DNA from 2 places in the Anaerotignum propionicum DSM 1682 genome. Region 1 is predicted to be linked to the other one. Evidence: a T-box and tRNA genes for the amino acid it is inferred to sense, from the RefSeq annotation. Region 1 holds a T-box; the other holds one or more tRNA genes.
What was found. The T-box of region 1 lies ahead of proS (proline--tRNA ligase). A T-box ahead of a tRNA ligase gene usually reads a tRNA of that ligase, here a tRNA-Pro.
Positions count from the first base shown of each region.

Region 2: it has a tRNA-Pro gene. The T-box ahead of proS (proline--tRNA ligase) is inferred to sense a tRNA for this amino acid. The anticodon was not compared.

Region 1 is NZ_CP014223.1:1,510,814-1,518,000, reverse strand. It holds gene CPRO_RS07230 (transporter substrate-binding domain-containing protein) at 1-600, opposite strand, end outside; gene CPRO_RS07225 (chloride channel protein) at 879-2,141, opposite strand; gene CPRO_RS07220 (aminopeptidase) at 2,566-3,687, opposite strand; gene CPRO_RS07215 (cysteine hydrolase family protein) at 3,697-4,218, opposite strand; T-box leader at 4,399-4,602, shown strand; gene proS (proline--tRNA ligase) at 4,864-6,300, shown strand; gene CPRO_RS07205 (hypothetical protein) at 6,349-6,621, opposite strand; gene CPRO_RS07200 (UxaA family hydrolase) at 6,875-7,159, shown strand; gene CPRO_RS07195 (UxaA family hydrolase) at 7,161-7,187, shown strand, end outside.
Region 2 is NZ_CP014223.1:646,715-653,901, reverse strand. It holds gene CPRO_RS03125 (ATP-binding protein) at 1-22, opposite strand, end outside; gene CPRO_RS03120 (potassium channel family protein) at 363-1,007, opposite strand; gene CPRO_RS03115 (TrkH family potassium uptake protein) at 1,031-2,371, opposite strand; tRNA gene CPRO_RS03110 (tRNA-Pro) at 2,871-2,944, shown strand; gene CPRO_RS03100 (PF20097 family protein) at 3,953-4,192, opposite strand; gene CPRO_RS03095 (hypothetical protein) at 4,317-5,138, opposite strand; gene CPRO_RS03090 (hypothetical protein) at 5,271-5,573, opposite strand; gene CPRO_RS03085 (GIY-YIG nuclease family protein) at 5,738-6,568, opposite strand; gene CPRO_RS03080 (topoisomerase DNA-binding C4 zinc finger domain-containing protein) at 6,634-7,176, opposite strand; gene CPRO_RS03075 (nuclease-related domain-containing protein) at 7,185-7,187, opposite strand, start outside.

The DNA of each region.
Region 1 (7,187 bases):
ACAGTCAATTTTACCTGTAGCTAAAGACTGCACTGCATCGGCGCCCTTATTATAACGTTCGATAGTACCAAGACCTTTGCCTTCAATATCATCGGAAGCATAAATATCACCGGTTGTACCTGTTTGAACACCAACTGAATGTTTTGCGCCTTCTTTAAGCAAATCATCAACGGATGTAATTGTAGAATCTTCTTTAACAATTACAACCTGAATGCCTGTTGCATAAGAATCGGAGAAATCCACACTCTCAAGACGATCAGGTGTTACTGTCATACCAGCCATACCAAAGCTTGCTTTGCCACTTGTAACAGCAGGGATAATGGAATCAAAAGCCATATCATCAATCTGGAAATTGTAGCCCAACTTTTCAGCAATGGCAGCACCGATTTCTGCATCAATACCCACAATGTTCTGACCTTCATGATATTCATAGGGAGGGAACTCAGCGTTCGTTGCCATAATTAAAGTTTCCTTTTCCCCATTTGCAGCATCTTTATCTCCTGCAGGTTGCTCTGCTTTAGAACCTCCACAGCCAACCAATGCAGCTGTCATTGCAAACACCATTGTTGTTGCCAAAATACCTTTCAAAAATTTTTTCATAATACCCTGCCTCCTGTTTTCCTTTTTCTATTCATACATGGAAATATTCATTTTTACTTAAGAAATTATACTCTAAAATTGCATAAAATACAATGATATTTTTTCACTATAAATTCTAATTTAAAAATATTTTTTTGTGCATTTTGCTTTATTAGGGCATCTAAATCTCTCCGACAAAGTAGTTAAGGAACCTTTCAATTACACATACTTCTAATAGTACAGTAACTTTAATGCATTTTTACTTGCATAAACATTGCATATTCATGAATTGGGTGGATTTATGCTACATTTCTATCAATAAATTCCGGTTTCACTTTTGAATACATAATTTTCTGTTCACTATAAAGCCCATAATAACCAGACAGCATATAGCTTATACCGCAACAAAGAGCACAGTAAACGATGCCTTTTGCACCGAATAACTCAATACAAAGAAACACTGAGGCAATGGGGCAATTAGTAACACCACAAAAAACAGCCGTTAAACCCATTCCAGCGGCAAACGATGGCGAAATTCCCAATAAGGGTCCTAAAACACAGCCAAGGGTAGCGCCTATGAAAAATGTAGGAACAATTTCGCCCCCTTTATACCCTGCACCCAGTGTAATTGCAGTCAGCAAAATTTTCAGAAAAAAAGCCTCAGGTCTCGCCTCTCCGCCTATAGCTTTCTGTATAATGTCCATGCCTGCACCATTGTAGTCTCTCGTCCCCAAGAGCAATGTAAAGCCTAGCATCAAAGCGCCACCAACGAAAACCCGTATATATGGATTTTCTATGTACCTTCTATAAGCGTGGGAGGTTTTGTCCATCACAATACAAAACAGCATACTCGCCAATGCACAACATATGCCAAGAATGCCAACAGAAAGTGCCAATTTTAACTTCAACCCTTCAGGAACACCAAGTAAAGTATATGCAACCGGCAGAAAACCTAATTTTTGAGCCAGTGCCGATGCAATAAATGCGGCAATTGTAGCAGGAACAATAGCGGAATAGTGCATAATTCCAACGGAAATTACCTCCATAGAAAATATAACCGCCGTTAGAGGTGTGCCAAAAAGGGAAGAAAAACCGGCAGCCATACCGCACATAGTGATTATTCGCTTGTCCTTCTCGTTTAAATGAATGATTCGTCCCAAAAAAGAGGCTATACTACCTCCAAGTTGTAGCGCCGCCCCTTCTCTACCTGCTGATCCTCCAAAAAGATGGGTTATGATGGTGCTAAAAAAAATCAAAGGAGCCATTTTGAGTGAAACAGCTTCATTTTGTCTTACAGCGACTAAAATAAAATTGGTGCCGCGGTCTTTTCTTATTCCTAACAAATGGTATAGCCCAATGATTGCAAGTCCCCCAAAAGGCAGACACCACAATATTTTAGGGTGTTCCATTCTAAAAGTCGTCGCTACCTCCAATAACCAATGAAATGTGATACCAATGACGCCAACAATTCCTCCGACCAAACACCCGATTAACACCCATTTCAAAAAAATAGTAAAAACACGCTCACAACTCATGATGTGGGCTTTCGTTTTTTCCCACACAACAGCCCCTCCTCCCATTAAATACGAAAACGCTTCTGAAAACCCCTTTCACTTGGTTATTAAATTTAATATAGAAAGGATGTGAAATGTTTTATAGAAACTCTTGAAATTCAAGACAGAAAAAAACACAGTTTTCAGAAAGGTTTTAAACTCAAAGCCTAGTATACAACGTTTCAGATGGTCATTCAAGAGAAGCTTGGAAATTTATTTCAATCTAAAAGTCAAGAATAAAACCAATTTCGGAACAGAGGGATAAAATTTTGTTTTAAATCGAAATCCTTATAAATATTTAATATAAATGCCTTAAAACCAAACTTTTACTAATAAAAAAGCTTTTTTACACACCTGTTTAGATGTAAAAAAGCTTTTTCACCATTTTAGGAAATAAAGAAATGAAAATAAACTCATTTTTCTCAAATTCAAACTACTTTTTTAAAAGCTCTTCCTTAAACTTACCGTTTTCATAGAAAAGCTCTCCATCTGCAAAAATTTTTCCTTCATTGGTCATATCTGTAATCATATCCCAATGAATGGCAGATTCGTTTTTACCACCTGCTTCATGAAAAGCCTCACCAATAGCCATATGCATTGAGCCACCAATCTTCTCATCAAACAAAATATTTTTTGTATGCTGTTGTATGCCATAATTTGTGCCAATGGCTACTTCTCCAAAATAGCGAGAACCCTCATCGGTATCAATAAAAGATAAAAGCTGTTTTTCTTTCACTTTATTCTTACAAGTAGCTTCTATAATACGTCCATTTTCAACAGTAAGGCAAACCTCTTCGAATTCGTTTCCATTCATAATAGAAGGATAGGAAAAAGTTATGTGCCCATTTATGCCATCCTCCACCGGGGAGGTGAATATTTCACCATCAGGAAAGTTTTCTTGTCCACAGCAATTAATCCATTTTCTTCCCGCAATGGAAACTCGTATATCTGTGTCTTTGGTTAGAATATGCAATTCCTTTTTATCATTTAAGTAGGTTGCCCACTTTTCTTGAATTCTGGCCATTTCTTCCCATTTGGCAACAGGATCTTCTTCATATAAAAAGCCGGCACGGTAAACAAACTCTTCATATTCATCTAAACTCATGTCTGCATTTTGGGCATCTCCATTGGTTGGGAATTGGGTACCACACCAACGTAAGGAGCCATTTCCCATGCGCTGGGAATAAATTTTACGATTTTCCCGATTTGCAAGTCGGCGGTTTTTCAATCTTTCTCCATCAATAGATTGAAAAACCTTAACGTTTTCACTTCCCCAAGCACTAATCCATACATCACTTTTTGCACATGCACCAAATCGTATATTTTCCCTCGCATATTGCTCTTGGGTACCATTTTTAATAATTTCCGCATCTACTTCAGGAATATCAATATAGTATTCTATCAAGGCACCTTTTTTCACCGCCGCACGGGTCACTGCTTTCACAAAGGGTAACGCCGCCTCCTCGCCGGAAATGGCAACACGGTCACCTGCTTTTACTTTCGTGGAATAGCTTACTAAAACTTCCGCAAGTTTTTCCAAACGTTCATCTCTCAAAAAAACACCTCATTTCACAGTAATTTGGCACATAGCCAAGGTTGTCAGCGCAGCCCGATGGGTTTCAGGGGTCACCCCTGCACAACAGGAAGAATCCACACAAATTTTCATTTCAGGCATTTTCGCTTTTAGTAAAATTGCATTGGACACGACGCAAATATCTGTACAAAGGCCCACCATTTCAACTTCAATCTCCTCGTTTTTTGATTCCTGATATAACAGCTCCGCCAGTTCCACAGAACCAAAGGTGGGCTTATCAAGTACCCGCACACCCTCCAAAGCCTCTGCAATTCGTTTATCCAACTGCCACCCTTCTGTGCCTCGCACACAATGAACAACAGGTAGATTTTTGCCTTCTTGGGTCTCCAGATAGTTTTCTTCATGGGTGTCTCTAGTAGCAATAATATTCTCTTTGGGATACTCACTAATTTTATTCAGTACGCAGTCCACAATTTTCTGCGCTTCTTTCGTTCCTAAAGAACCATCGATAAAATCTTTCTGCATATCAATAACAAGCAATATATTTTTCATGGCATACCCTCCAAACGTAGATTAACATTTTTAATGAATTAATCATACAACAAGCGTTCCCAAATATCTATATACATTTTCCCAATTATAAAACAAGATTGCTATAAATTATGGTCAAATGGTAAATTTCAAGGGAATCCCCTTGACAGGACATTTCTTTTCGGTTTATGATGATAACTGATAAAAACTGTGAAAGAGAATAGTAAAAAAGTCCATTTGTCTCCAGAAAATAGGCGGTTGATGCGAGCCTTGACAAACCTTTTTGAACCCCCCTCCTGAGTTCCGCAGGGAAAATGCGGCGTAACTTGGCGTTAACAAGGCTTAAGTGGACGGAATCTTTCCGTCAATGAGGGTGGCACCGCCGATTCGACCTTGGTCCCTTTTTATGGGATTAGGTCTTTTTTTGTGGAAAAAACATCATCACAGTCTAAGGAATAGCTAAGGCAATAACCAACTTCTGTATATAAATCTGCACCGTGCTGTTCATCCAAAAATAGAAAGCAGATATTGGATTCTGAAATATTCCCATGCATTTTAGCACAAATAATTGGTCAAGAAAATCCATTCAGATGATTATACAAAGCATTGCCTAAATAAATGTATTTGACAAAGAAGAAATTAAATGAAATGTTAGGAGGAACTATAATGGCAAAGGACAAAAAACTAGTTGAATCCATTACCGATATGGAGCAGGATTTTCCTCAGTGGTACACTGACGTAGTAAAAAAAGCGGACTTAACTGATTATTCAACCTTAAAAGGTTGTATGATTATTCGTCCATACGGTTATGCAATTTGGGAATTAATTCAAAAGGAACTGGACAGACGTTTTAAGGAAACAGGACATGAAAACGTTTACATGCCTATGTTTATTCCTGAAAGTCTTCTCCAAAAAGAGAAGGATCATGTGGAGGGCTTTGCACCCGAAGTTGCTTGGGTAACCCATGGTGGTGAAACCAAATTACAGGAGCGTATTTGTGTTCGCCCTACTTCCGAAACTCTATTTTGCGATCATTACGCAAATATTATTCAATCTTATCGTGACCTACCTAAGCTTTACAATCAATGGTGCTCCGTTGTGCGTTGGGAAAAAACAACCCGCCCTTTCCTGAGAACCACAGAGTTTTTATGGCAGGAGGGTCATACTGCCCATGCAACTGCTGAGGAAGCAGAAGAAGAAACCGTACGCATGCTTAACGTTTATGCAGATTTTTGCCATGAATATTTGGCAATCCCTGTAGTTAAAGGTGAAAAAACAGCAAAAGAACGTTTTGCAGGTGCAAAAGCAACCTATACCATCGAAAGCTTGATGCATGACGGAAAAGCTTTGCAGTCAGGCACAAGCCATAACTTTGGCGATGGATTTGCCCATGCTTTCGGCATTCAGTATACAGATAAGGATAATCAGCTGCAATATGTTCACCAAACCAGTTGGGGCATGACAACCCGTTTGATTGGTGCATTGATTATGGTTCATGGTGACAACAGCGGACTTGTTTTACCTCCTATGGTAGCCCCCACACAGGTTATCATCATTCCCATTGCCCAGCATAAGGAAGGCGTTCTGGAAAAAGCTGAAGCTTTGAGAGCAGCCCTAAGCAAAACCTGCCGCATTAAATTGGATGATACAGATAAATCTGCCGGTTGGAAATTCAGTGAATACGAAATGAAGGGTGTTCCTCTTCGTTTGGAAGTTGGCCCTAAGGATTTGGAGAAAAATCAGGCGGTGATCGCAAGACGTGATACAGGGGAAAAAATCATTGTTTCTCTGGATGAACTGGAAGAAAAAATTCCCGCACTGCTTCAAGAAGTTCAGGATAACCTACTGAGAAAAGCAACAGAAAGAAGAGATTCCAAAACCTACACAGCTACAAACTTGGAGGATTTCGAACGCACCCTAAACGAAACACCAGGTTTTGTAAAAGCAATGTGGTGTGGCGATCAGGCATGCGAAGATGCAATCAAAGAAAAAACCGCCGCAACAAGCCGTTGTATCCCCTTTGAACAAGAAGAAATCTCCGATACCTGCGTTTGCTGCGGAAAAAAAGCAACCCATATGGTTTATTGGGGCAGAGCATATTAATTTTATAAAGAAACCCGCCATGCAACATATGCTTTGGCGGGTTTTCCCTTACTCTTTTAAATCTTGAATATCTTTTTGCATTTTAGCAATGGCAGCTTCAATTTCTTCAATCTGTTGACAGAACTGCGTTAGTTCTTCAGATAATTCTATTCCTTGGCGAAATTGCTCGAAAACAATTCCTCCCATTCTTTCTTTCATAGAAGAAATATTCTGTCTTTGTGCCCCTATTTTAGAATTCAGCATTCCGATTTCAACCATATCTCCTGTTTTATCTGCGGCTTTTTTTGCTAGATTTCCCACCTTATCAATAAATCCAGTCATTGGCTTTCCCTCCCCTATCTCTCATTTTCTATTCTTAAGGTCATTCCTTTATGCATCCCATTTTTTATTTTGTGGAAATTGCTGATTAGATTGGTTGAAATCATATTGCAAGGATTTTCTCAGTGGTATATGATTAAATTATAGAAGTTTTCAGCAATAAAAGAACGATAAAAAAGGCAAGTTCGAGAGCTTCTAAACGGATGTGCTATACTTATGAGATGATTCTTGCCCTATACAAAAGAGGAGGATAAAAATGAACCCTATACTAAAGATTCACGAAAAAGACAACGTGGGTACCTGTTTAAGAAAATTGGAAGCCCAAGAAACCATTCCTTTTGACAAATGCAATATAACAGCCACAGAGCCTATTCCTCAGTATCACAAAATTGCACTTACACATATCCCGATTCACAATCCCGTTTATAAATATGGACAAATCATTGGACTTGCCACAAAGGAAATATCCCAAGGTGATTATGTGCATGTTCATAATATTGAAAGCAAACGGGGACGTGGGGATAAAAAGGAGGAATGCTGATATGATGCTCATGGGCTATGCACGGGAA
Region 2 (7,187 bases), 860 kb from region 1:
CTATCAATACTAAAATTGTCAAAAAAATATTCAGCCATTTTATTTTACCGGTTTTTCTCAAGCACGGTTCCCCTTTCCGTTTGAAATGCTGGTGTATTTAAAAACGAAAATATTAGGGACGCATTTCTGCTTGACTCTTCATTATGTACAGAAAGTTCCCCAAAATCACCTTTGCTTAAGCATGCAACGTATTTCTATCAATATTGTAAGTTTCTAAGGAATACTATGCCATAAGCCCACACTTCATTCCCTTTACTGGCTGGCTTTTCCTAAACTAGATTCCTTTTATCTGAAACCAGCCCCAGCTCTAAACAATTCTTTCCTAGATTCTTTGAAAGCAGGAAGAATTTTATCTAAAAATCTTACTTTAATAAATCTCGTGCCGCAGTTTTTCCACCAAACACAATCAAGGTTTCATCCGAAGTGAAAACATGTTCTGGTTGAGGAAGGGGTATAATTTGGCCCTTTTTCTTAGTTGCTAAAATACTAATGTGGTATCTGGTGCGAACGGACTTTTCCAATATTGTTTTACCATACCAGCTTTCAGGAACTCTCATTTCATAGATTGCCGCCTCCGGTGTCAACTCAATATAATCAAACAAGTTTTTTGAACCATATTTTATAGCTAAGCGTTCCGCCATCTCCCGTTCTGCATAAACCACATGATCGGCACCATTGCGAAGCAGCAGTTTTCGGTGCACTTCACGACTGGCACGAGCTAAGATGAATTTCGCTCCCAAATCTTTAAATAAAACAGTGATTTCCAATGATATTTGAAAATCATCCCCAATGGCAATCACACAAAGGTCAAAATTGCTAACTCCTAAAGATTGGGCAAAAACCTCATTTGCGGCATCCCCAATTTGAATATTCGGTACAATATTAATGGCGTTATCCGCACGCTCTTCACTTTTTTCCACCGCCAAAACAGAATTCCCCTGCTCCACCAGTTTGTGAGCCATATGTCTGCCAAATCTTCCAAGTCCAACAATTAATATTGATTTCATTTTACAGCCTTCCTTTCAAACAATCAACCAATTTGAATTTTCTCCAGCGGAAGTGTAGATACCGCAGGATTTTTTCTGGATGAAAAAGCCAATAGCATCGTAAGCGAACCGGCTCTGCCAATAATCATTAAAACAATTAATAAAATCAAAGATGTATTTCCCAAAATGGGTGTAATCCCTGTAGTTAAACCTACAGTGGCAATTGCCGAGACACTCTCAAATAAAGCAGAAAGCAGTGGAATCCCTTCTATTCGAGAAATAACCATAGCAGCAAAGCAAACCAAAAATAGATAAATCATAAAAACACAAGATGCCAATCGGGTAATGCCCTCTTCCATTCTGCGTCCAAAAACCTCAATAGATTTTCTATGCCAGAAGGTGGTAAGCACACTTAGCGTAAGCACAGCAAAAGTTGTTGTTTTTATACCACCCGCTGTTGAGCCTGGGGAACCGCCAATGAACATAAGACATATTATTAAAAACTGACCTGTTTGTGTCATGGAACCTATATCAATGGTGTTAAATCCTGCCGTTCTTGCACTGACAGATTGAAAGAACGAAGCGATAATCCGTTCCGAAAAATTGAGCATTTGAAATTCAGCTCCACCTTTTTCACTGGTATATAACAATACCGCACCACCAATAACCAAAATACTGCTTAAAAAAATAACAAGCTTCGTATGCAGATGCATTCGAGAAAAATGCAATTTGCTTTCTAATAAATCTTGCCAGACAAAAAAGCCAAGTCCGCCCACAATAATAAGAAGCATTAATATTAAATTGACATATAAATTACCTACCTGCGCTGTAAAAGAAATAAACTCCGTTTTCTCCCCCATCAAGTCAAAACCAGCATTACAAAAGGCAGAAATACTATGAAATATGGAATACCAAATCCCCTTGCTTAAACCATAACGAGGAATGTAAAAATTTGAAAGAAACAGCACCCCACTTCCTTCTACCAAAAGAGTCCCATATATTACAAATTTTGTCATACGCACAATTCCCGCAAGCTGAGGTGCGGAAATTGAATTCTGCATTAACGAGCGAGAAATATAACCAATTTTTTTCTTCGTTAGTGAAATAGCAGCAATGCAAAAAGTCATAAACCCAATACCGCCAATTTGAATTAAACAAAGTATAATAAGCTGTCCAAAAAAGGACCAATGGGTATATGTATTTACCACAATCAATCCCGTTACACACGTTGCAGAAGTCGCCGTAAAAATAGCCGTCAGAAAATCCGTGTATTTTCCATCCTGACTGGCAAACGGCATAATCAGCAATAACGCTCCAATTAAAATAATAAAACAATATCCAAAAAGAATTACCTTCATTGGTGAGATATCCGCAAAATGCTTCATAAGTTTATCCTTTATTTCAAACGCCCCCTACTAATCCAATCTGCATAATTCCTTTTGTATTCCCCAAATAAATATCATGATAACGAATGCACTTACATTCTGCAAAACAAGATTTTAATGCATCTCACAACATCTCACAGCATACTCCATACTTAGTTAAAACGGAATTAAAATATTCTCCAGAGCATTAAGATTGTATAAAGATACCTTTATTCTCCCCGTTTTGCTTGAAAATAATATAAATCTTATATAATTTTATGAATCTACTCTTTTTACAAGGTTTGTTTTGTGAAAGAGGTGTTTCATAAGATAAAAGAATCCAAAAAAATCCCTTGCAAAAAATGCTTCAAAAGTCTTGTTTTTCGTTTTTGTATTTGGGCTAAATCTCTAAAAGTTTAACTATTATTAAATGAATAAAAACAATATTTATTTCTCAGGCACAAAATAAAAAAAGTGTTGACATTTGGTTTTTCCTGTTGTAATATATAGAAGTCGTCGGCGAGGCGTGGCTCAGCTTGGTAGAGCGCTACATTAGGGATGTAGAGGTCGCAAGTTCAAATCTTGTCGCCTCGATGACTTATAAAAGGTGTTGAAAACGTTGATTTTACAGGGTTTTTAACGCTTTTTTGTTTTTGTTTTGTAGAGGTGATTTTGCGGTAAATCACGTTAAAAAACACTAAAAAATGTTACCTATGCATGGTTTTATGCATGGCTTTTTTCATCAAAAAGCAAGTACGCTATAAAAAAATCCGACAAAATGTATTTTTGACGGATTTTTTTATTTACATTATTCGACATTATATGAATATTCTTTTAATTCTATGTCTAAACATACTGTGCACCCATCAACTGGTTACGTTTACATATGTCCACTTTCCTACTGGATCAAAACATATGTGTCCACCTTACCTCATACTACTATCAAAATCTAGGTCTTTTGCTTTAAGCAATGAAGCATTCCTCAAAAAATACAATTTTAATGCATACTGAAAAAAATTCTTTTTAATATATTTTTTCGTTTCACCACAATGAGATAACTAGCCTTACATCAAAAAAATACAATAGATACATATACCAAGAATAAATAATAATATTATATTTATAATTATTCTGTAATATTTTATTATTTGAATATATATTTTATAGTTTTTATGATTCACGTCTGATATCATAAGAAGTTTATGACAAAACATGTTATTAGACACAGCAAATAAAAACAAAATTAAAATTATAATGATTTCCTGTTGATCAATCATTTTTTATCCTCTTTTTATTAGATCTCAGGCCGTCTTATTTCAGACATTATATAAAAATAAAACTCATAACACGTCTTATATTAATCATATTTCTATCTGGATAGGATATTGCTCATTATGGTACAACTGCACACCCCTCAAACTGGTTATGCTGTGAGTGTTTTAGCTTTTAAACATAACAGAATTTTTAAATTATCCACTTTATGAGCTACTATGTAAACGTCCGATTATGATACTAATCTATCATTTTAGGAATTTTCGAGCTAACTTGTTACTCACAATCCCAAAGGATATCCCTGATATAAACATAATGAAAACTCATTTACTACAGGGTAAACTCATTTTGGTTGTCCACATTAATAATAATTTTTTTACAGTTAGGGCAATAAAATGCATCAACCGCAGATCCCGAAAGAAGAGAGCAGTTGGCTAAAACGATGCTGTTTGGACTCTTTGACCACCGACTTACTCCCGTTGAAGACTCTCCCTCAGGAGTCCATGATAAGAGATTACCGGATTGAATATGACCACGTTTCATAACATGATTACAATATGGACACTTCACCTCCACCCCTCCTCCAAATCAAATATAAATATTTTTTCTCATACCTTATATACTATCAGTACATTTTAAACATAACCTGAAGTTTCCTAAAGGTTATGCTCATATTGTTCAAATAAGATTTTATTCAAAAATCACCAGTTGAGATTTGTCTAGGCCATGAAAGTAATAAGTGCTTAGCAATTTTTAAATCTGTTTCCAGGGGGAAGTACAAATCACAGAAAAAATTATGATAATTTGCAGTCCAAACATACTTATCCCAAACAAATATATTTTCCTTATGTTTCATTAACATTTCCTCAAGTTTTTCTTTATGTTTTTCTAATAGCTTAATTTTAACTAATCCAAACTCGTAGTCGTTATTGCATTCTTTATAATATTTAAAAATAGTGTTTAAATACCCTATAAACCATTTACCATCGGTGTCAATTAGAATGTTCTGGTTTTCTGGCATCTTATTGTAGTTCTGTATATGTATTTGTATTTGCCCTACAGTTTTATCATCTAAAACAATTCTTGGATAACAGGCTACTTGGCTTTCTTGATAATGAGCATCTAACAAAGCTGGCCCAAAAACAATATCTTCATTAATATAAAATTCGCCAATGCTTATTCCACCTCGAACAAAAAGGCCTTCTAACGCTAAATTGAATTGATACTCTGCAACATTATCCAATATCTCATTTAATTCAGATTCCCCATCATTATCTATTGGATATGCAACAACCATATTGTCCGTAAATATTTTAATTTTTCCTTGACTATACTTGTCAGGAATAATACACTTTTTGTTTTTCTCAATAAGGTAATTTATTTCACCCAGCAAATTATTTCCTAATCCATTATTACAAGAATCTAGTATCATATCGGAAAACCCTAGTATATCTATTGCACAAACAATGGAATTGAGTAATTTAGGAAATTTTTCATCATATTTGTTTTTTTTCATATCTTTATTTCCTCTCAAGGGTTCTTTTTATCTATTAAATAATTAGTATTTGCTACAATCAATATAATTACTGCTTATAAAGTTGGGTTTGCTACGGGACATGTCCTTAATCTTACCCTATTTTTTATCAGATCAAAAGTTAAACCAAGGACAGTTTTCATATTCTTTCGGCAACGGATTATCAAATTCAATCCAACCGAGATTTTTTATAGGTTTCGACGGCTTGTCTGGGAAAACCCATTTATTTAAGTAATCGATGAAATCAGCCTCGTTGTAACAAACTACGTCTTCAACCCTATATTTTTTCGCATTAGGGCTTGTATGTAGCCATTCATTACAGAATTGGTTACAATACCTATCCAAGTTGTCAGCAACATCGTCAGGAACAGAGTAAACAACTCTATCTCCATCTGCACTTAATATAACATTTTTCATATTCAATTACCTCTCAAATTATAAAAATAGTCTTTAGTATCTCAACTTATTTTAATTAAGTACACTTTAAACATAATGAGAAACTAACTTTAATAAGAATTATGCTCATAAAAAAATCACTTGTGATATTCTACTATTCATCCAGTCTTCGCCCACTATAAAATTTATTTACCTCTTATCTCCTCTAACTCTTTAAAAAACTTCCATCCATTCTCAGATAATCCAGTTATCATATCAGCCGGTGCCGAAGGTGCTTTGAACGCCAAATTAACTTGAGTTATTAGCTTCCCATCTATTTCTTTAACTTTTTCATTTGCTATATAACTATTTATTATTGCATTCCCTCTTTTGTAATGATTCTTGTCTTTCCAATCTTTTGTTGATTCTAGCGGCCTTTTAATTTCGCTTCCTGCTGCCAATATAAACCTTCCATCTTTTACAAACAATTTAGCATTGTGTTTTGTCGGTGGATAATAGTATTTTATTAATTCGTTCCTATCCTGCTGTTCATCAATATCAATGCCCTCAGCACTTAACAAAAATTTAATTTGAGAAATGAAGGTCTCAATATTAGGAATATCGTAAACACTAATATTGGGCTTATTAAGTCTCAGATCTTTATTTGTTAATACATAGCTACTTTTCTTAAACTTCTGTATAAATTCGTACTCCAAATAATCAATTGAAAGTTTATCGAAGCTATTGTTGTCCGTGACAAACAATATACCATATGTCCAAAAATCTTTACGCCTAACATGCTCTTCAATCCTCTGTATTCCGTTCACAGATTGTCCAATATACACAACGCTCTCATCTTCACTATCATTAAATAGAAAGTAAATTGCATAGTTTAACGAACAAGGTAATTCATATACCTTTTTGTAACTTTCACGAGTAAAATAAAACGCCTTGATTTGGTTTGTGCGGTCCTGGTACATTTTTAAATTGGCTGCGTTCTTTTCATCTGGATACAGATATGTAATTGTTTTTTGCATAAATCCTCCTTGACATTAGGGTTATACCCCTATGTAAATTCGCCTTATTTTATTTTCATATTATCCTATGCAAGTTGCTTATGAACATCCTCAATTTCCACAGCTTCTTTCGCTACATCATTATTGTGACTTTCTTCAACCTGCTCAATTGCTCTGCACTTAGGAAATTTGGAACAACCCCAAAATTCTGCCCCTTTATTCGCACCTTTTTGCGCAATCCTCAAAACCATGGGTGCACCACATTTAGGGCAAATTTTACTATCATCTTCAGAAGGTAATCTTTTTTCTTCCCCGAATGCTTCTTTTTCAATCTCCTTCTTAACTTCAAAAGAAGCCTGCTTAGGACGTTCTATGTCATTTTTTATATCTTCTATATGCTTCTGTTTTAGTTCTTCATCTATTTTTGTGTGAGCTGATAGAACATTGTAAATTTCAGAAATATCGTTCTCCGTTAATACAGGAGTACGGCTTAGACTTTGAACAATTTTCCTTATATTATTTCGTTTTATAACATAAACGTCAGGTGTCTGCACCGTAACATTTTTTAATTCACAACGCTCACTAAAAACAATTATGCTTTTATATGTAGTGTCAAAACTAAATCCCAACGTGGCTTTTA